Regions from separate parts of the Ruegeria sp. CL7 genome, predicted to be linked through region 3. Evidence: riboswitches for the same ligand, from Rfam matches in the RefSeq annotation. Region 3 holds a riboswitch; each other region holds the start of a gene.
What was found. A riboswitch is a leader RNA that binds a small molecule or an ion and turns the genes downstream of it on or off. The one in region 3 is predicted to bind cobalamin.
Positions count from the first base shown of each region.

Region 1 (5,073 bases), on a different contig from region 3:
ACCTTTACGTGTCTGAACAGGCAGAGTTCGGGATCATCGGCGCAAACAACTTTTGCAAGAACGCGCTGAGACAGCAACAAGACTAACCGAAATCTCTTACCTAAAAGGACCAAGATATGATCCTGTGCTGTGGTGAAGCGCTGATAGATATGATCTCGGAACCGACCGCGTCGGGCGCATTGGGTTTTGTGCCACATACTGGTGGTGCAGTTCTGAACACAGCCGTCGCAATGGGACGTCTGGCTGTTCCAGTAGGGATGCTGACAGGTTTGTCATCGGACATGTTCGGACAGCAACTGATCGATGCGCTGAAAGCGAGCCATGTGGACACAACACATGTGATCATCTCGGACCGTCCCACCACGCTTGCCTTTGTGCAGCTTTCGGATGGGCACGCGACTTACAGCTTTGTTGATGAAAACACCGCGGGCCGGATGTTGCTGCCCGAAGACATGCCCGATCAACTTCCTGCTGTCTCGGCCCTGTATCTCGGCGGAATCAGCCTTGCGTGTGAACCTTGCGCAGATGCATATGCCGCCCTTCTGGACCGCCACGGTTCCGACCGGGCGGTGATGCTGGACCCGAATATCCGCCCGGATTTCATCAAGGATCAAACCCGGTTTCGAACGCGTTTGAACCGCATGATCTCGCGTGCGGATATCGTAAAGGTTTCAGACGAGGACCTGGACTGGATCATTCCGGGCGCTGAATCCGAAGCCGCAAAAGCGTCTGTGCTGTTGCAGGCGGGTCCTTCCGTTGTCATCGTCACGCGCGGCAGTGACGGGGCGCACGGTTACCTGGCGGATGGTTCCGAAGTTTCGGTTCCCGTGAAACCCGTTGAAGTGGTCGATACGATCGGCGCAGGTGACACGTTCAACGCCGGCGTTCTGACCGAGCTCAGCCGCGCAGGGCATCTGACCAAGTCAGGTCTGCGCGGATTGACGGTTGAAAGCCTGCAAGCAGCCATGGAACTGGGCGCTGACGTGGCGGCCGTGACCGTTTCCCGAGCCGGGGCAGAACCCCCTTGGGCGCACGAACTTTGATCTGTGGGACGGCATGATGAAACGATCCGAAATCAACCGTATCAAGACCCGGGCACAGGCGTTCATTCGGTCCTTCGGTGCCGTGTTGCCACCCTTTGCGGATTGGTCGCCCGAGAAAATGCGCAGCCCTCTGGCCGAAACGATCCGCAGCCGCGGGCTGGGATGGGACATTACCGATTACGCCCAGGGCCGTTTTGATGAACTTGGACTGTTTCTATTCACTTTGCGCAATGGTGAGGCGAAGGATCTGAAATCCGGGCGCGGGATGCTCTATGCGGAAAAACTGTTGATCTCGAAAGAAAATCAGCTTTCTCCGATGCACCGGCATATCATCAAGGCAGAAGACATCATCAACCGGGGCGGCGGCGATCTCGTTCTGGAAATCCATGCGTCGGATCCAAACGGTGGCGTCGACCGCGACAACCCGGTGACGGTCCCAAGCGATGCCTGCCCTGTAACCTTGCAACCCGAAGAGCACTTGCGGCTGAAGCCGGGGCAAAGCGTAACTCTGATGCCCGGCATCTGGCACGCTTTCTGGGCTGAGCGCGGCGATTGCCTTATTGGCGAGGTATCGACCGTGAATGACGACCGAACGGACAATGTGTTTGAAAAGCCAATCCCACGGTTTTCAAAGGTCGAGGAAGATACCGAACCGGATTTTCTTCTTGTATCAGACTATTGACACCGTTCGGTCCGGGCTGGCGCACCAGGATCGCTGGCTCAACCGTTGCAATTCCGTGCACCACCCTTTCGCCTGCCGCTTGACAAGTCAGGCGTAGCCGGACTAGCTGAGCGGGATGGTTCCGTAATGGATGAAAATGGGAACACGGTGCGGCGCTGGAATGTGCCAAGTCCGTGACTGCCCCCGCAACTGTAAGCGGTGAGCGACGCCACTTCACCACTGACCCAAAAGGGTTGGGAAGGTCGGCCAAGCAACGACCCGCAAGTCAGGAGACCTGCCATCACACTATGAACCAACCCGAGGCGGGGCGTCTCGGAAGGAGGCTTGATGGCGCGTTTGCGTAATATCCGGGTATGTGCCCTCTGTCTGCATCTGGCAAACGACGGAGAAGGCAATGACCTGCTATTCTGATCACTACGTTCTGATCTGTTCAACATGTCAGGGGACGATGTCTGCCGAAGCCGCGCAAGACGCGCTGGATGCCCGGTTGCCTGACGGTTTTGAAACCCGAATGGTGGCCTGCATGGCAGGCTGTGAACGGGCCATGACCGTCGGATTTCAGGCCCCGGGCAAAGCGCAGTACCTGTTTGGCGATATCACGACATCCCGCGATCTGTCTGCCTTGGTCGAATTTGCGATCCAGTTCGGCGACAGCGACGACGGCTGGACCAGTGCCTCGGACCGCCCCCCTGCCCTTTTCGCAAAGACCTTATCGCGAATTCCCGCGTTGCCTTTCGGGGGGTCATCATGAGTTTTCTGATTGCAGAGAATTTGGAATACTACGCGCTCAATGGCGACATCCTGTTGCAGGATGTGTCCTTTCGTCTGGAAGAAGGATCAATTCTGGCAATCGCCGGGCCGAACGGCGCCGGCAAAACCACTCTGCTGAAACTGCTGTGCGGGATTGAACGGATTGCGTTGGGCGATGTTTGGATAGAAGGACAAAGCCTTCGGACCCTGTCCGCCCGCCAACGTGCCCGCTCCATTGCTGTGGTCGGGCAGCAGGAAATGCCCGACGGGCGGATGCGCCTGCAAGACTACGTTGCGCTGGGGCAAATCCCGATTCAGGGCGAACGTTCGGTGGCTCAGCACAGGGCTGATCTTGAACGGGTGCTGACGACGACCGAGCTGTTGCATTTTGCCAACAAAACTATGGGTCAACTGTCCGGCGGAGAACGTCAGCGCGCACATATCGCGCGCGCGCTGGCCCAGAACCCGTCCTTGCTGTTTCTGGACGAGCCAACCAACCATCTGGACCCCGATGCCAAGGGGCACATGCTGTCTCTGGTCGCTGATCTGGGGGTAACGGTCGTCATGATCGTCCATGATCTGGTCATGATCCCGGAATTCGCCACCCATGTGGCGTTGATGAAAGCCACGCGCCTGACGGGGTTCGGGCCTGTTGGCGAAGTTCTGACCCCAGACCGGGTAAGTGAGACATTCGGCGTGGATTATCTGTGCTTTCAGCACGAAGGCCGCATGATCCCCGCACTGGACATCCGAAAACGGAAATTGTCATAATAACAGGAGCTTACATATGATGCAGAAACTCTGGCCGGTGGTTGTCTTCGCTGGCTTGGCAGGTGGCGTGGCAGCGGAAGCCGTCACCGTGGACAATTGCGGCGAACCGCTGGTTTTTGACTCGGCACCGGAACGTCTGGTCGTGCATGATATGAACATGGCGGATATGGCCTTTGCACTCGGCCTTCAGGACGAGATCGTGGGACTTACCGGGATTTCGGGCTGGTACAAAACCAGCCCTGACTTTGATGCTCAGCGCGGCGACATCCCAGAGCTTGCCCCCAAATACCCGACGATTGAAAACCTTGTGGCCGTCGAACCTGATCTGTTTTTTGCCGGTTGGTACTATGGCATGAAACCCGGCGGAGATGTCACGCCCGACACGCTGGAACCCTTTGGTATCAAGACCATGATCCTGACCGAAAGCTGCGTGCATGTGGACGAGGATCGCCCCGAAGCCAGCATGAACCTGTTGTTTGATGACGTTCTGCGCCTGGGCAAGGTCATGCAGGTCGAAGACAAGGCCGAGGCGCTGGTTGCCGGCTGGAAGGACAAGTTGTCCGCCATTCAAGCAAAAACAGCCGATCTGGAAAAGCCGCGGGTATTCCTGTTGGACGGACCGGCCGATGCTCCGTTTACCGCCGGCAAGTTCGCCATTCCCGATGCGATGATCGCAGCCGCTGGCGGTGAGAACGTAACTCATGATCTGGATACCAGCTGGGGCCGCACGTCGTGGGAAGCTGTGGCAGCGGCTAACCCGGAATTTCTGGTGCTGCTCGACTATCAGTCCGGCAACGGCGCAGAGGACACTTTCCAGTTCCTCAAGGATCACCCGGTGATGTCACAAACGGACGCGGTAAAGAACGAGCGCTGGATTGGCCTGCGTTACGAAGAGCTGACTCCCGGCCCGGCAAATATCGAGGCGATCGAGAAGATGGCACAGGCGATGCACCCGGAGACCAACTGATATGGTCCAATTGGGCCGTTTGATAGTGCTGGGGGCGGTTGTTCTGACCGCCCTTTTGCTGTTGTCGATCGTCTATGGGACCACCCCAATCCCCGTGCGCGAAGTCTTTTCGGCAATCGGCCTCGGAACCGGTATGGTGGAAGGAGACATGTCGCCCTTGCACCGGATCGTCTTCGACCTTCGCCTGCCCCGCGCCCTGTTTGCCGCCGTGATTGGTGCGGGGCTGGGCGTCGTTGGTGTCGTTCTGCAAACAACGACGCGAAACGATCTGGCAGATCCGTTTCTGTTCGGTCTGTCCTCGGGTGCTGCTGCCGGCGCCGTTCTGGTGATCACCGTCACAGGGGATGTCCTGGGAATCTGGACGTTGCCGCTGGCAGCATTTTGCGGTGGCCTGATCGCGTCCGGCATTGTTCTGGCGCTGGTTCAGGGCTTGCGTACGAGCGCACCCGAAAAACTGATCCTGGCTGGCCTGGCGGTGTCCTTTCTGTTTTCCGCAATCACCAACTACCTTATTTTCTCTGGCGACAATCGCGCGGCTCATTCGGTGATATTCTGGATGCTTGGCGGCCTGGGACTGGCAAGATGGGAAACATTCCCGCTTGTCCTGATCGGACTGGGCCTGATCCTGAGCTATTCACTTTATCGCAGTCGGTGGCTTGACGCGCTGCTGACCGGGGATTTCACAGCCTCGTCACTGGGTATTCCCGTTCAAGGTCTGCGGTTCAGCATGTTTTTCGTTGCCGCTTTGGCGACGGCCAGTTTCGTTTCAGTTGCCGGTGTCATCGGCTTTGTCGGGCTGATGGTGCCTCATATTGCACGCGGCATCGCCGGTACTCTGCACCGAAACCTGCTGATTGTCT
Region 1 is NZ_JBQFPQ010000002.1:119,444-124,516, reverse strand. It holds gene ACR0LI_RS09190 (glucokinase) at 1-86, shown strand, start outside; gene ACR0LI_RS09185 (carbohydrate kinase family protein) at 117-1,043, shown strand; gene ACR0LI_RS09180 (D-lyxose/D-mannose family sugar isomerase) at 1,060-1,725, shown strand; cobalamin riboswitch at 1,825-2,021, shown strand; gene ACR0LI_RS09175 (DUF1636 family protein) at 2,120-2,476, shown strand; gene ACR0LI_RS09170 (ABC transporter ATP-binding protein) at 2,473-3,246, shown strand; gene ACR0LI_RS09165 (ABC transporter substrate-binding protein) at 3,263-4,213, shown strand; gene ACR0LI_RS09160 (FecCD family ABC transporter permease) at 4,215-5,073, shown strand, end outside.
Region 1: it holds a riboswitch for cobalamin, as region 3 does, so the genes downstream of both, ACR0LI_RS09175 (DUF1636 family protein) here and ACR0LI_RS16495 (aromatic ring-hydroxylating oxygenase subunit alpha) in region 3, are expected to answer to the same signal.

Region 2 (5,073 bases), on a different contig from region 3:
CTTTGCCGGGATAGGTGGACAGGACCAACGCAGGAATCTGATCTGCCTTGGGTTTGTCGTTCAGTGCAAGCCAGCCCGATACACGGTCGATGATCGCTTCGATCCGGTCCGGTTCGGGACGGTGTGCAAAGCGCGCGTATTCCAGATGCGGATCGCGTTTTCCGGGTTCCTTGAAAGACGCAACTCCTGCTGAGATCCGTCCATCCACCTCGGGCAGTACCACATGCATGGCAAGATCGGCCGGGGACAAACCGCGTTCCGCCTCGGCCCAGGCTTTGCGGCGCGAGGTGGCGAGAGCGACCTGAAACACCGGCACGCCTGCAGCGTCCAGAGGCGACGTTCCCGACGCACCTTTTCCCGAAAACGAAGTGGCGTTGACAATGGCAGATGGGTTCAGCGCAACAACCTGTTCCCGCAACCATTCGGCGGCCACAGGCGCCTTGAGAGACGGGGCAAACAGGCCCACCGCCGCGTATCCACGGGCGCGCAGGCTGCGGATCAGGGCTGCGATCGGGGCGGTGTCTGCCGAGGTCAGGTAAGCGCGGTAAAAGGTGACGAGGATTCGTTTGGTCGTGCCTTCGAATGCGGTTTCCACCGGGATTACGCCGCGATCCGGACACCACACGCCATATTCGGGCAAGGTCTTGGCGCCCATCACCGGACCGGCATAAAGCCCCGCCGCCAAAGCCATCTGCGCCAGCGCGGCCTGTGCCGCGACCTCGCCGCCGGTATCGCACAGATGCGCCAGACGCCGCAGGGTCGAGACCGGCAGGGTGGAATAGTCATCCAGCCGCGTGTCCTCGCGCCCGTCGGCGGGCAGCACCGCCAGTGCGATGCCCTTGGCCTGCGCCAGCGCCAGAACCTGCTGCAACCCATAAGCCCAGTAGGGCACCCCGCCGATCAGACGGATCAGAATGCCCTTGGCGCCTTGAAGCGTCTGTTCGACATAGGTATCGACCGACAGCGGGTGTTTCAGAGCCGTCAAATTCGCCAGCCGCAGGGTCGGCATTCGCCCTTCCGGTCCGCCACCACGATGCCAGCCCGCCGCGAAAGCGCCTAGGTCGCTGTCCGAAAAGGACAGCACCACCAGGTCCGCCGGGCTCTGGCCCAGATCGGTTGGGGTCTCGGTTTCCTCGAGCCCGTGGCTTTCGCGAAAGACGACGTGCATGGCTTACTCGGCGGCCTCACGCACACCCACGAGGATTTCGCGGATTTCCGCCTCTTTGATATCGTCATGCTCGGCGATGACGACCAGACGCGAACGGCGTTCTTCACCGGGTTCCCACGGGCGGTCATACTGGTGACGCACGCGGGCACCCACTGCCTGGACCAGCAGGCGCATGGGTTTGCCCTGAACGGCGGCATACCCTTTGACGCGCAGGATGTTCAGTTCATTGGCCAGGCGTTCGATATTGGCGACCAGTTGGGCCGGATCGGTCTGCTCGGGCAGCTCGACGATGATGCTTTCGAAATCGTCATGCTCGTGATCGTGATGGCCGTCGTGATGCGAGGGTCGGGCGTCCATGTCATCCTCGGCGGCGGCTTCCAGACCCAGCACAACGCGCACGTCCACGGCACCTTCGGCCACTTCGACGACGGGCAGGGGGCGCGGCGCCTCGGCGGCGATGATCTCGCGCGCTTTGGCCACGCCTTCGGGGCCGGCGAGGTCGGGCTTGGTCAGCAGGATGATGTCAGCGCAGGAGATCTGATCCTCGAACACCTCGGACAGGGGCGTTTCGTGGTCGATCGAGTCATCGGCCATGCGCTGCGCATCCACTGCTTCGACATTGGGCGCGAAGCGGCCTGCGGCCACGGCCTCGGCATCGGCCAGGGCGATCACGCCGTCGACGGTGATCTTCGAGCGGATGTCAGGCCAGTCGAATGCCTTGAGCAGCGGTTTCGGCAGGGCCAGACCGCTGGTTTCGATCAGGATGTGATCCGGGCGTGGCTCCAACGCCATCAGGGCCTCGATGGTGGGAATGAAATCATCTGCCACGGTGCAACAGATGCAGCCATTGGCCAGTTCCATGATGTTTTCCGCCGGGCAATCAGGAATGGCGCAGGATTTCAGGATGTCGCCATCGACGCCTACATCGCCGAACTCGTTGACCACGACAGCAAGGCGCTTGCCCTGTGGGTTCTGCATCAGGTGACGCACCAAAGTGGTCTTGCCCGAGCCCAGAAAGCCGGTGATCACTGTGACGGGGAGTTTTTCGAGGTTCGACATGTCAGGCTCCAATGGGGGGAATGCGCGAGGCACAGTTCTTGCGAAAATGTTCGGGGCGTTCGCGCCATTTCACCAAACCATCTTCGGTGGCCAGATACTTGGTCGCGCCGTCGACGATGACGTCGACATGATCTGTTTCGTTCAGGTTTTCATACACGAAGGTCCAGCGGCCCGGCCCGCGCAACACGATCGAACAGCCTTGATCACAGTTTGACAGGCATTCAACGGCTTTCAGGGTGACACCGTCGGGCAGGTCCGCCTGTTCCAGAGCCTTGTGTAACAAAGCGCCCGGGCGTTGCGTGTCATCTTCCACAGGCAGGCCGCGACGGCAGGTGGTACAGACCAGCAACTCGACTGGTGCGGTATCGGTCATGTCTCTCATCCCCCCAAATCCTCTTCGCGGGGGACGGGGTTTCATGCGGGCCACGAATGGTCATGGACCCGACACCGGAACACCCCGCCCGGTTTCAACTTCGGTTGTTGGCAGGTCTCCCGGCTTGCGGATGCCAGAGGCGGGCCTCTGTCGGATGTCCCGCCTTCCCGGCTTTCGGGCCAGTGGCATTGGGCATCCTCTCCGTTCACGGTCGCGGGGGCGGCTGCGTTTGGCGGCAAGACCGTTGACGCATTCCCTTTTCATCGGCTGTCACCGACACCAACGAAAGGGACATGCGGCACCGCTGGCCTGCTTGTCAAGCGAGTCGCGCGCAACAATGATGCAGAGGCATGGAAAGCGACCTGTGGGCGTCGATGGGCGGCATGGCGTGCCGGGACCCAGCCTGAGATGGGCCGGGCGACGAACAGTATGTTAGCAAGGGGCGTAGACTATGGTGAACGAGTGCCTTGACTGAACCTGTCCCGATGATGGGAAAAGACCACCGAACACCGCAGATCCTCTTGCGCTAATAGATGACGTTGATCATGAGCAGGGAGACGACCAGAAACAGCGCCGTCATTATTCCGCCGGAGCGGACGAAATCCATCACCTTGTATCCGGCCGGACCCATGATCAACGCGTTTACCTGATGGGTTGGGATGATGAAGCTGTTCGAGGTCGATATGGCGACCGTCAGGGCAAAGACGGCCGGGTTTCCACCCGCCGCCACCGCAATCGATACTGCCAGAGGCACCAGCAGGACCGTGGCCCCCACGTTGGACATGACCAAAGAAAAGGCCGTCGCCAGAATGGCGATGCCGGTTTGCAACGACCAGAGCGGCCAGCCGTCCAGAATTATCATGATCTGCTGGGCGATCCACGCGGCCGTGCCTGTGTTCTGCACGGCTTGTCCCAAAGGTATGAGGCAGGCGAGCAGGAATACGGTGTTCCATCCGACCGCGCGGTACGCCTCGTCCACGCTGAGCACACGGGTCAGCATCATGCCCACCGCGCCGGTAAGAAGACAGAGTGAAAGCCGGACGTCCGTGAACAGGATCAACGACAGCGAAATGGCGAAGAATGCCAGGGCCCAGCCGACTTTTTGCGGCCTCAGCTCGTCCTGAGGAAAGTCTGTCGTCACAACGACGAAATCCGGATCTCGTTTGATCCGCATCAGGTTGTCCCATCTGGTATGGGCCACAAGCATGTCGCCCGCCTGAAACTTTTCGAGCCCGATCTGCGTGGATTCGTGATCCTCGGTCTCGACATGGCTCAGCGTCTCTTCGCCGCGGTGAATGGCCAGCAGCGACATCCCGTAGGTCTTGCGAAACAAAAGCTCGCGGGGGCATTTGCCGATCAGCTTGCTGTCAGGCGTGATGACCACCTCGGCCACGCCTGCATTGGTTGGGGCGAACTCTTCGACGAAAATGTCCAAGTCCGGAAGAACGGTCAGCCCGTATTTCTCGGCGAACTTCTCGACCTCCCAACGGCGGCCGACGATGGCCAGCCGACACGGCGCTGCAATTTCCGCTGTCAAAACCTGAACCATCGAGGTTTTGCCGCGATAGAAGGTTGAAATGATGTACAGGTGGTTTTCGTGGTTGATGTCGGCCAGAATCTCGCCGACCAGGGGGCTGTCCTCGGGCACCACGACTTCGAACACATCAGCTTTGAGGCCATAGACCCTTTGCAGGTATTCCTGTGTCCCTTGTCCGGTACCCGTATTGTCAGGTCCTTCAGCCTCGGGCAAAACCCAGCGTCCCAACAGCAGAAAGTAACCAATTCCCGTCAGGATCAGAACCGCACCGATCGGCGTGACCGAGAACAGGCCGAAGGGCTCCATTTTCTGAGAGGCCGGCAGACTGTCATTTGCCGTCAGGATCAGATCGTTCAGCAGGATAAGAGGAGACGACCCGACCATCGTCATTGTGCCGCCCAAAATGGCGCAGAATCCCATTGGCATGAGCAGGCGCGACAGCGGTATGCCTGACCGTGTGGAAATTCGGCTGACAACCGGCAGAAACAGAGCAGCGGCGCCGACATTCTGCATGAACGAGGATATGACGCCAACGGTGCCGGAAATAATTGGTACAACCCTGCCTTCGGATTTGCCGCCGTATTTGAGTATGACGGCAGCCACCTTGTTCATGATCCCCGTCTTGTCCAGACCGGCCCCGACGATCATGACCGCAATGATCGAGATGACGGCATTGGATGCGAAGCCGTCGAACAGAAGGGTGACATCCGCCAGATTTTCCAGCCCGGGCGCGTAGCTGAGCAAGCCTATGAGAACCAGAACCAATATGGCGGAAAGGTCGATCCTTATGATCTCGGAAACGAACAGAAAAACGGTGAAAGCCAGAAGGGTGCAAACGACCCCCATCTCGAAGGTAAAGGCAATATGTTCCACAATACGTCCAGAACTTTTTCTTTGTTAGAGTCCTAGTTCATCCCTCCTGACTTGTCATGAAGT
Region 2 is NZ_JBQFPQ010000001.1:1,635,099-1,640,171, reverse strand. It holds gene cobN (cobaltochelatase subunit CobN) at 1-1,168, opposite strand, end outside; gene cobW (cobalamin biosynthesis protein CobW) at 1,172-2,227, opposite strand; gene ACR0LI_RS08240 (DUF1636 family protein) at 2,229-2,600, opposite strand; cobalamin riboswitch at 2,693-2,899, opposite strand; gene ACR0LI_RS08235 (SLC13 family permease) at 3,127-4,983, opposite strand.
Region 2: it holds a riboswitch for cobalamin, as region 3 does, so the genes downstream of both, ACR0LI_RS08240 (DUF1636 family protein) here and ACR0LI_RS16495 (aromatic ring-hydroxylating oxygenase subunit alpha) in region 3, are expected to answer to the same signal.

Region 3 (5,073 bases):
TCATCCTTCTGGTCCTTCTGACCGCTGTCTTCATCCGTGCAAGGCTGCTGAGCTTTCGCGCGCAATCGCCGTCCGATTACAGTGGCACCGGGCCAGATTTTTCCCTGAAAAAACACCTGAACGGAGAGATCTTGTCCGAGGGCCTGATCTATGGCCCCAACGGCAAAATGTCGAACAGCTTTGTCGCGCGCATGTCCGGCGAATGGCAAGGCAACTCGGGCACGCTGACCGAGTACTTCACCTACTCCAACGGAAAACAGATGACCCGCAAATGGTACCTGACGCTGGGAACTGGCAACACATTCACGGCAATGGCGGATGATATCGTGGGCGAAGGTCGGGGCATTATCTCGGGGTCCACGGTAAAACTGACCTATCGTATCATTCTGCCAGATGACGCTGGTGGACACACACTGGATGTCACCGATTGGATGTACCTGACAGAAACCGGCGTCATCATGAATCGGTCCGAGATGCGCAAGTTTGGCGTCAAGGTCGCGGAACTGATCGCCACAATGCGTCCAAGCCCCAGATCGAAACCGATGCATCCAAGTGGGTCAAACGGGTATGACGCGACTTCGGAAGGGAAGCCGTTGCAATGATCACCTTTCGCTCTTTCATCGCCTGCATTGCCATCGCAAGCCTTGCAATTCTGGCGGCCTGCTCCAGCAAACCGAAGGTACCAAAAACGTTTCTGTCGGACCGACAGTTGAACCTGGAAGAGTTTTTTGAGGGTAAAACAGTGGCCTACGGTCAGTTTCAGGATGTTCTGGGAAATATCCCCCGCAGATTCACGGTTGATATCGACGGAACATGGGACGGCGAAACCCTGACCCTGGTCGAAGACTTCGTCTACGACGATGGCGCGACGGAACAACGCATCTGGACATTGACCAAAACCGGAGAGGATACGTGGACCGGTACGGCGCCTGGCGTGCTGGGCACCGCCAGCGGGATTGAACGCGGGGATACGTTCAACTGGAAATACAAGATCGACCTGCCGATCAAGGACGGGACCATGCGTGTCAAATTCGACGACTGGATGTGGCTGCTGGACGACGACCGTCTGCTGAACCGCGCGTATGTCTCACGCTATGGCGTCCGTCTGGGTGAAGTCATCCTGTTCTTCGAGAAGAAATAGGGCCGTCAGGCCCGGTTTCATCACAAAAGTCAGTAGAAAATAAACTCGTCCACCAATGCTGTCGTCGATCCCTTGACCTCACCGGCCGTGTTTGCCCTTGGCCCGTCCGAGGCTGCGCCCTCGGCGCGTTCGCCGCCCTCGACCTTCAAGCGCGCGCGTTCTATCTGCCCCCAGAGGAAAAACAGACCATCCCGTTTTCCCATGAGGCGCGAAGGAACTGTTGTCCGCAAAACACCTGTTTTCGGTTTTGGCATCTGCTCTCTTACTGCCTCCGGTGTTTTCCACCATTTTCGGAAAACGTAATGGTTTTTCCCGAAAAAGACAATTTTTTATGGACAAAATGAGGTTTTCTACCGTCCGTTGACAGGATGGACTGACAACTCTCGCATGACGGATATTCGCCTTCTTCACCTGCCTCATGGCAAGCCAGCACTATCCCAAACGGATCAACTTCACCCAAAAGGGTTTGCTGCAAACCTCCTTCACTTGGCCTGACTCTCTCTTTTCCAGCCATGCTCAGGCGACGTGCAGCGTTTCGTTTCTGTGCAGAGCAGCCGGGCCTTCGCTGTCACGGCTGGGGGACAATTTGACGGCGCGGATGTCAGACGTGGCCGCATCCATCGCAAAGCCCACTGGCCCCTGCAGAACGCCGTGCTGGCGGGCTTGCCATGCCCCTGTGCCAAGGACCGTGATCCCGGCGCCGTCCACTCAGCCGGAAAATTTCCATGTCTGTTTTGAAACCGGAAATGTCGCAAGCATTTCAGCGCCCAAGCAGGTAGAAAGTAGGCTGCCATCGTGAGGTGCCGCTGTTTGATTCTCAGACCGCGGAGAATTGGGAAGCCGGTGGAATTCCGGCGCTGCCCCCGCAACGGTAAGGAAGGTCAGGTTCGACAATCAACCACTGGGACGAGGATCCCGGGAAGGTGTCGCAACCGGGTGCAAGCCCCTTTCAAGTCCGGAAACCAGCCTTGCAGATATGTCAAACCGCGGGTGGCGGTGGGGGCACGGGTTTCGGACGTGGTCCTCGCGCGCCTCCGGACGGTTCCTCCCTGTCATCTGCCCAAGCAATGCCGCGGGGCGCGGCAGGAGAGCCAGAAGTGAACAATGTCCAAAACCTGTTGGCGCGTCGAATCCCGGGCTATGCTCTGGAACGGGCCTTTTACACCGACCCCGAGATCTTTCAGACCGACCTGGAAACCATCCACTATCGCGAATGGCTCTTTGCCATTCCGGCCTGTGAACTGGTGAAAGCCGGCGACTATGTAACGTACAACGTGGGTGCCTATCGCGTGATCATCGTGCGCGGCGCCGACAACCAGATCCGGGCGTTTCACAACACCTGCCGCCATCGCGGCTCGATCATATGCAAGGCGGCAAAAGGCAACGCGCCGAAGCTGGTTTGCCCGTATCACCAATGGACCTACGAGCTTGACGGCTCTTTGCTGTGGGCCCGCGACATGGGGCCAGAGTTTGATCCCAGACAGCATGGTTTGAAGACGGTTCATTGCCGCGAGCTTGCCGGGTTGGTCTATATCTGTCTGGCGGATGTCGCCCCGGATTTTGACACGTTTGCCAATATCGCGCGCCCGTATCTTGAGCCGCATGATCTTGCGAATGCCAAGGTCGCATTCGAAAGCTCGATCATCGAGAACGGCAACTGGAAACTGGTCTGGGAAAACAATCGCGAGTGCTATCACTGCGGCGGCAACCACCCTGCGCTGTGCCGGACCTTCCCTGATGATCCGGGCGTGACGGGGATCGAAGGCGGTGAAACCCCAGCCTATATGCAAGCCCATTTCGACAGGTGCCAGTCAGCGGGTATGCCATCGCAGTTCTATCTGCACGAGGACGGCCAATTCCGTCTGGCGCGGATACCGCTGAAAGAAGGCGCCGAGAGCTATACGATGGACGGGAAATCCGCCGTGCGCCGCTGGTTGGGCCGGTCGCCCTTTGCGGATGCGGGATCGCTTTTGAAGTTCCACTATCCGACCACGTGGAACCACTTTCTTGCCGATCACTCGATTGTTTTCCGTGTTACGCCGATCAGCCCGACAGAGACCGAGGTCACGACCAAATGGCTGGTCAACAAGGATGCGGTTGAAGGCGTTGACTACGACGTGAAACGCCTGACCGAAGTCTGGGTCGCCACGAATGACGAAGACCGTCAGGTGGTCGAGGACAACCAGCAGGGCATCAACAGCCCGGCCTATGTGCCCGGCCCGTATTCAGCCATTCAGGAATCCGGCGTACTGCAATTCGTGGATTGGTATTGCAGCACAGTGTCGGCCCGCCTGACCCCTGACTACATGGCGGCGGAGTAAGTCTGATGAAAGATCTGGACACGCTTTCATCAGCCGTTTGGCAGGATGGAGAGATGCTGGAATGTGTCTCGGTCGTGCCCGAGATGCCGAACACCGCCAGCTTTTCGTTCCGGGCCCCCTCTGGGGCGCAGTTCGCCTATCACCCCGGTCAGTTCCTGACGCTCGAGATTCCGGCGCCCGGCCAGCCCGGGGGAGTCGTGTATCGCACCTACACGATCTCATCGTCGCCATCGCGGCCGCGGTCGATCACCATCACCGCCAAAGCGCAACCCGACAGTATCGGCACGCGCTGGATGCTGGACAATCTTCAACCCGGCATGCGGCTCAAGGCCATTGGGCCTGCGGGCCTGTTCACCAACGCACTGAGCGATGCGCGCAAGTTCCTGTTTATCTCGGCTGGCTCAGGCATCACACCGATGATGTCAATGACCACCTGCATGTGGGACGAAGGCCGCGATCTGGACGTTGTCTTCATCAACTGCGCCAAGCGGCCATCCGAGATCATCTTCCGCCAGCGCTTGGAACAGATGGCCAGCCGCACGGATGGTTTGGACCTGAAGTTCGTGGTGGAAGAGCCGGACCGCTACCGCCCATGGACGGGATATCAGGGGCAGTTCAACCAATTGATGCTGGGCCTGATGGCGCCGGATTACCTTGAGCGCGAAGTCTATTGCTGCGGTCCCGAGCCCTTCATGCAAGCGGTGCGCGACGCGCTGGCCGGTCTTGGTTTTGATATGAACAACTACCATCAGGAAAGCTTCGGCGCGCCGGTGGAAACCGAGGCGGATCAGCCCGAGTTGGATGACGTTGTTCTGGACGACGACAGCAGCGCCGAAATCCTGTTCGCGACCTCGGGCGTGACGGCCAAGGTTGCCGAGACCGACACGGTGCTTGCCGCCGCCCGCTCGGTTGGCCTGAACATTCCGTCAGGCTGTACCTTCGGCGTGTGCGGTACCTGCAAGGTCAAGAAAACTGCTGGCGAGGTCCACATGGTCCACAACGGAGGGATCTCGGAAGACGACATCGACGCGGGGTACATTCTGGCCTGCTGCTCGAACCCGATCGGCAAGGTCGAAGTCGAGGTTTAGGCGCTTCGCATCCCGATCAAAGCCGCAGCGTGGCTGACACCCGCTGCGGCTTTCGGCGCGTTTTTTCTGCCCGTTGCAGAATCCGGGCCAGATTGGGTCGCCGGATGTCCGGCACTTTCAGAACTTTGTCATCTTCACGCAGAACCAGCTGCCCGTCTGCTCTGGGTTTCGACATGTGCGAGGCGTGGACCTCTTCCATCGCATCCCGCTTGATACCATGCTGGCCGAATTCGAGATTTGTTCCGCCGAGGTCGTGTTGGATGGCACAAAGCGTGTCCGGCACCTCGATCAAGCCCGTGGCTTCGACCGTCGTTCACAGCTGGGCCAAACACAAGCAGTTCGCTGTAAGCCAAGATCATAGTCCATGAAAAAAAGTGGTGAGCCGTGCAGGATTCGAACCTGCGACCCACTGATTAAAAGTCAGTTTGATCAGGCTGACTTACTTTGACACATCTTGGCATGTTCGGACATAGATCATTGTAACTATTGACATTTATTTGACGCATGATTCCACTAGCGGTCA
Region 3 is NZ_JBQFPQ010000007.1:153,497-158,569, forward strand. It holds gene ACR0LI_RS16475 (DUF3833 domain-containing protein) at 1-602, shown strand, start outside; gene ACR0LI_RS16480 (DUF3833 family protein) at 599-1,141, shown strand; gene ACR0LI_RS16485 (hypothetical protein) at 1,171-1,395, opposite strand; partial or broken gene ACR0LI_RS16490 (IS5/IS1182 family transposase) at 1,697-1,849, opposite strand; cobalamin riboswitch at 1,923-2,126, shown strand; gene ACR0LI_RS16495 (aromatic ring-hydroxylating oxygenase subunit alpha) at 2,209-3,462, shown strand; gene ACR0LI_RS16500 (FAD-binding oxidoreductase) at 3,468-4,550, shown strand; gene ACR0LI_RS16505 (hypothetical protein) at 4,567-4,842, opposite strand.

Region 4 (5,073 bases), on a different contig from region 3:
GAATGACTGACAAGCAAAATCGCCTGTGGCAACGCGCGCAGGATTTCCAGAAGGCGCGCTTCGTTTTTTGTATCCAACGCATTCGTCGGTTCGTCCAGCAACAGCACTTCGGGTTCCATCGCCAGAACCGTCGCCAGGGTCACCAGCCGTTTTTCACCGCCTGACAATTTGTGGGTAATGCGGTTCTTCAGATGCATCAGGTCCAGATCGCCCAGAACTTTGTCGACGATGGCAAGTGCCTCGTCACGGGTCTTGCCCAGATTGAGCGGGCCAAAAGCGACGTCTTCGGCGACGGTCGGGCAGAACAGCTGATCGTCCGCATCCTGAAATACAAGCCCCACCCGGCGGCGGACCTCATGGAAATCAGCCTCTTCCACGCGTTGCTGACCAAAAACGGTGACGGTGCCCGAACACGGGCGCTGCAACCCAAGCAAAATCCGCAGGAGCGTCGATTTTCCCGCTCCGTTCGGGCCTGTCAGGGACAGGCGCTGCCCCGCGCTCAGGCTCAGGCTTGCCCCGTCCAGAACGGGTGGCTGGCCGGGGTAGGAAAAACAGATGTCTTCAAGCGCGATCAGTGTCATGCGAATTCCAGAATGATCAGACCCAGGCAGAGACCGCTGAAACCAGCCGCAAACACAATGTCCGCGCGGGTCAGGGCAAATTCCTGAAGCAACGGCATACGCCCGGAAAACCCGCGGCACTTCATCGCGGCCAGGATGCGTTCCGATCTTTCGATCGCGCGCACAAGCATCATACCCACAAGGTAGCCAAAGCTGCGATATGTGTGCCAGTTTGTTGCTGGCCGAAAACCACGTACCTTCATGGCGGCCCGCAGCCGCAGGTATTCTTCGCGCAAGACCTCGATATAACGGATCGTGAACATCAGCAGGTAAACCAGCTTTTCCGGGCACCGCAGACGATGCAGGGCGTGGCCCAGTGTGACCGGCTCCATCGTCCCGACCAAAACCATCAGGGACAGGATCACGGCATTGGCGGTCAAGGCAATCTCGACCGCTTTCCAAAAACCCTGCCAGCTTGCAGGGAATCCCCAAAGCGTGAACATCGGATCCCCGGGCATGGAAAAGGGCAACAGGACCAGCATGAACAGGATGAACCCATCCATCATGGCCATTCGCTTCAACGTCTTTCGCCGCGGCAGACGTGAAACTATCAGAAGCGAAAGCGACACTGTCAGCGCCGCGCAAAGCGCGCCGAGGGATGACACCGCCACGGTCACGACTGCAAAAACAACTGCCATGACGATCCGCATCCGGGGATCCAGCAGGCTGATCAGACCTTCTGGCCCGTCACCGGCTTCGGACAGTGTTTTTTCCTTGTGCCCCAGAACGTGTGCCATCAGGACGCCAGCTTGCGGCGGGCCGCCATGTAAAAACCCAGACCAAACAGACCAACGATGTACCCAATCCCGCCAAGGATGGTTTGCAGGTCGTTCTGTTCGCGATAGGCCGCAATCTCGCGCCTGAGCGGGCGCAATTCGTCACGTATGGCCTTGGCGATAACCTGCTGTTCTTCGGCGCTGAGAGACGCCGCCGAACCGCTGGCCTGCGTCACAGCAGCCGAAGATGAGTCACCGTTTTCTGCCACAGCAACGCCCATGATCCGCGCGACATCTTCGGCAGGCATCGTGACTTCGGCCACATGCCCGGCGCCAAGGTCGGCAAAGAAAGTGTGCGCCACGGCCGAGGTCGGCGTGTAGACAAAGAAACCGTCCGCATCCGTGACCGATCGACCCAGCTCGGCCCCATCCGGGCCGGTAACAATGACCTCGGTGCCGCTTGCCATGTCGCCGTTGGAAAAGCCGATTTCGCCCTCGATGACGTCTTCCGACTCGAAAACGCCGGCTATGACCTTGTGCGCCAGGGCAGGCACAGGTGCGCAGCTCACGGCCAATATGACAACCAGATGCTTCATGTGGCTGCTTCCCTTATAAACAGCTCGGGCTTGACCTTGCGTGCCAACAACACGGCGAACCCGGTCAAAATCGCCTCAATGGCCATGACAGGAATATGGGCGAAGAAAACAAGCCTGGCGGCAGGCAGAAATTCATCCCCCGACAGCGCCAGGGAAAACGCGACCATGCCGGTTGTCGCCGCAATGGCAAATGCGCCGCCGACGCCCCCCCAAATCGCACCTTGCAAAGGCGTTCCACGCGCGATCAGACGACCGAACAACATTCCGGCCGCCACAGCTGGAAATGCGATGTTGACGGTGTTGATCCCCAACACCGTCAACCCGCCAAAGCCGAAAAAGACCGCCTGTAGCAAAAGCCCGACGAACAAAGCCGGGAATGCGGCCCAACCAAGCAGCAGCCCGGCCATGCCGTTGAGGATCAGATGGACCGACGACGGACCAATGGGTACGTGGATCAACGAAGCCACGAAGAAACTGGCTGACAGAACGCCCGCAGTGGGGATGCGATCAAGATCCAGAGACCTGAGACCCATGGCGATCCCGCCCGCGGCGGCTATGGCGCCGCCAATTACAACCGGGTTGGAAAGGGCTCCGTCGACGATGTGCATCTTGGGTTACTCCAGATCCCAGGAGCGAATCCAGATGACCGCATCCTGGCTGAGTTCTTTGCCCTCATGTTCGGTTGCCGGACCGGAACCAAGTGCTGCGAAACCCCAGTAACCGGCATTTGGAACGCCGAACGAGAAATACCCGTTGTCGTCAGATATGGCGACCACCGCACCACCCGGCATCGGAGAGACTTTCGGTGCAGAAGCGGCCGAACTTTCCATGTCGGGCTCGGCGGCCATGTACTCGATCTCGATTTCGACCCCCGCAACCGGCTGACCATCAGCCAGCACACGGCCCGTGAAAGTCGAACCCGCGATGATGTTGGTCGGCTTGTTCAGCGGGATAATCTCGGTCGGCAAACCTACGGGATTCATCCAGTCGGTCGGCAATTCGTTGCGGTTCAGGAAGGCTTTGGTGAGCTGTTGGATATAGATGTCTTCGGATTCCTCGTAATAAGGCTGAGGAACCGTCACCAGCACATAGTCGCCCGACCGTTTGACCGGGACACTGCCTTTGAACGCCACGCCCTCGTTTTCCCCGCCGGTGAACCGGATAGCTTCCAACGTGTCCAGCAAATCGGTCTTTTCACCGTTGTGGATCACATAGAATTCCTGCGGCTTTTCAAGATCCATGACGTGGCCGTTCTCGAACGGATGCCAGAAAATCAGCTTGACCGGCACATCGCCCGGTTTCTGGATCATGGTATCGGTAGTGTATTCCAAAAGAAAATGCGCATCTGCGATGGCGGGAAGAGCCACCGCGGCAACGGCTGCGCTGAGCAGCGTTTTCATGAACAGTCGTCCTTGTCCCGTCGCGCCAATCCCGGCGCGAAATTCGTTTTGACTACGGGACATTCAACGCCAAATCACCCTTTCAGGCATCCTGGTACGACGCACATCCCGTCGCCGATTAGGAGTGCCCCTTATGAGGACACATGTCCGGCAGGTATCCTGACTTGCGGGTCAAAGCGTTGGACTGGCCTTCCCGGGGCAAACCCCAGTGGCGTTTCAGCCCTGCTCGCCGCTTACAGTTGCGGGTGCAGTTGCGGAGTTGGGCCTGAGCCCGCACCGCATTCCCTATTGATTCCAGAGCAAGCCCCGGAACCGGACATGCCGAGCGGCTTGCCAGACAACTCAGCCTTCCGTCAACGAAAATGTGTTACGGCCATCGAAAATTATGAGCTCGGCAGTTTGCGAGAGTGAACCGGTTTGTGAAATATCCAAGGCAACAGGGTGATTTCACATCTAAGCTTCTGAAAGATACCTTTCCGACAATGGCAGGCTTGCCGCGCCCAGTGAGCGTGCATCCGGGCCCACGGTCCCTGCCAGCACCACGGGGTGCTCGAGACCGGTCAGGTTCAGCTCGGACAGTTTGTCTTCGACCATTTCAACCAAACGCGCCTTGATGTCCTGCGGCATCCAGCCGTCAATCTTCACGCATTCGAAATCTATCAGGCTACAGGATGAGACAATCGCATAAGCAATCCCGCTTGCCGTCCGTTTCAACCAGTTTTCCAGTTGAATTTTTGGCACATCCCAACGCTGGGTCGTTTCCCAAATGGAATGCGACGTTACCCCTGCTGTGGTGATTGCACGCTCGAGAACATACAGGCTGGCCACGTCGATAAGCGGTCTGACACCACCCGCACCATCCGGTACAGGCAGGGGGCCGATTGCGCCCGAGTTTCCACGCCCGGAAAAGATCGCACCATTGAGAACCACACCGCCGCCAATAAAAAACCCGATATAGAAGTACAGGAAATCCCTTGGTCCATCGGCCGGACCGAATACCAATTCCGCCCCACAAGCCGCAGTGGCGTCATTTTGCAGAAAAACCGGCATATCGAGGCGACGAGCCAGGTCAGCCTTCAGGTCTGATACGCGCCACGGGTCCATTTCTTCCTGAGGAACCTGAAGGGTCTGGGCCCAGTCCCACAGGTAGAACGGCATGGCAATTCCAAGACCCGCAATCCTGCCTTTGGCCTCGGGCGACATGGATGACATCATTTTCCCCAGACTCTGTATAGAAAACTCCAAAGTGGCTTTTGGCGTTGGATAGTCATAGGTTCGCCGCTCGCGTTGCCGCACATTTCCGACAAAGTCAGTCAATACCAGCTCGGTACTGCGGCGCCCGACCTTGAGCCCAAAGAAAAACGCACCATCCGGGTTGAGGCGCATGGGAACGGAAGGTTGCCCGACTTTCCCGCGGACCGGCTCACCGCGCAAAAGCAAACCGTCCTTCTCAAGCAGCCGCATGATGACGGAAACGGTTTGCGCCGACAGTCCGGTCATGCGCGCAATCTCGGACTTAGCAAGAGCCTGATGACGCCGGACAAGCGACAACACCAGCCGTTCGTTCCGGGCCCGCATCCCGCTTTGATTGGTTCCGCGCACCTCTGACCCGTGCAGGCCAATCGAATTTTTCCGAGATGAATTTTCCGGCACGACCACCCCTTTCCTGCTGAAGAATGAGAAAGCCCGCCCGCCCTGTCAATAATAAATAAGAGTGATTTATTTATTGACTCAAATTTCG
Region 4 is NZ_JBQFPQ010000016.1:18,804-23,876, reverse strand. It holds partial or broken gene ACR0LI_RS20560 (energy-coupling factor ABC transporter ATP-binding protein) at 1-512, opposite strand, end outside; gene cbiQ (cobalt ECF transporter T component CbiQ) at 578-1,357, opposite strand; gene ACR0LI_RS20550 (cobalt ABC transporter permease) at 1,357-1,932, opposite strand; gene cbiM (cobalt transporter CbiM) at 1,929-2,540, opposite strand; gene ACR0LI_RS20540 (DUF4198 domain-containing protein) at 2,547-3,332, opposite strand; cobalamin riboswitch at 3,465-3,664, opposite strand; gene ACR0LI_RS20535 (ROK family transcriptional regulator) at 3,786-4,910, opposite strand.
Region 4: it holds a riboswitch for cobalamin, as region 3 does, so the genes downstream of both, ACR0LI_RS20540 (DUF4198 domain-containing protein) here and ACR0LI_RS16495 (aromatic ring-hydroxylating oxygenase subunit alpha) in region 3, are expected to answer to the same signal.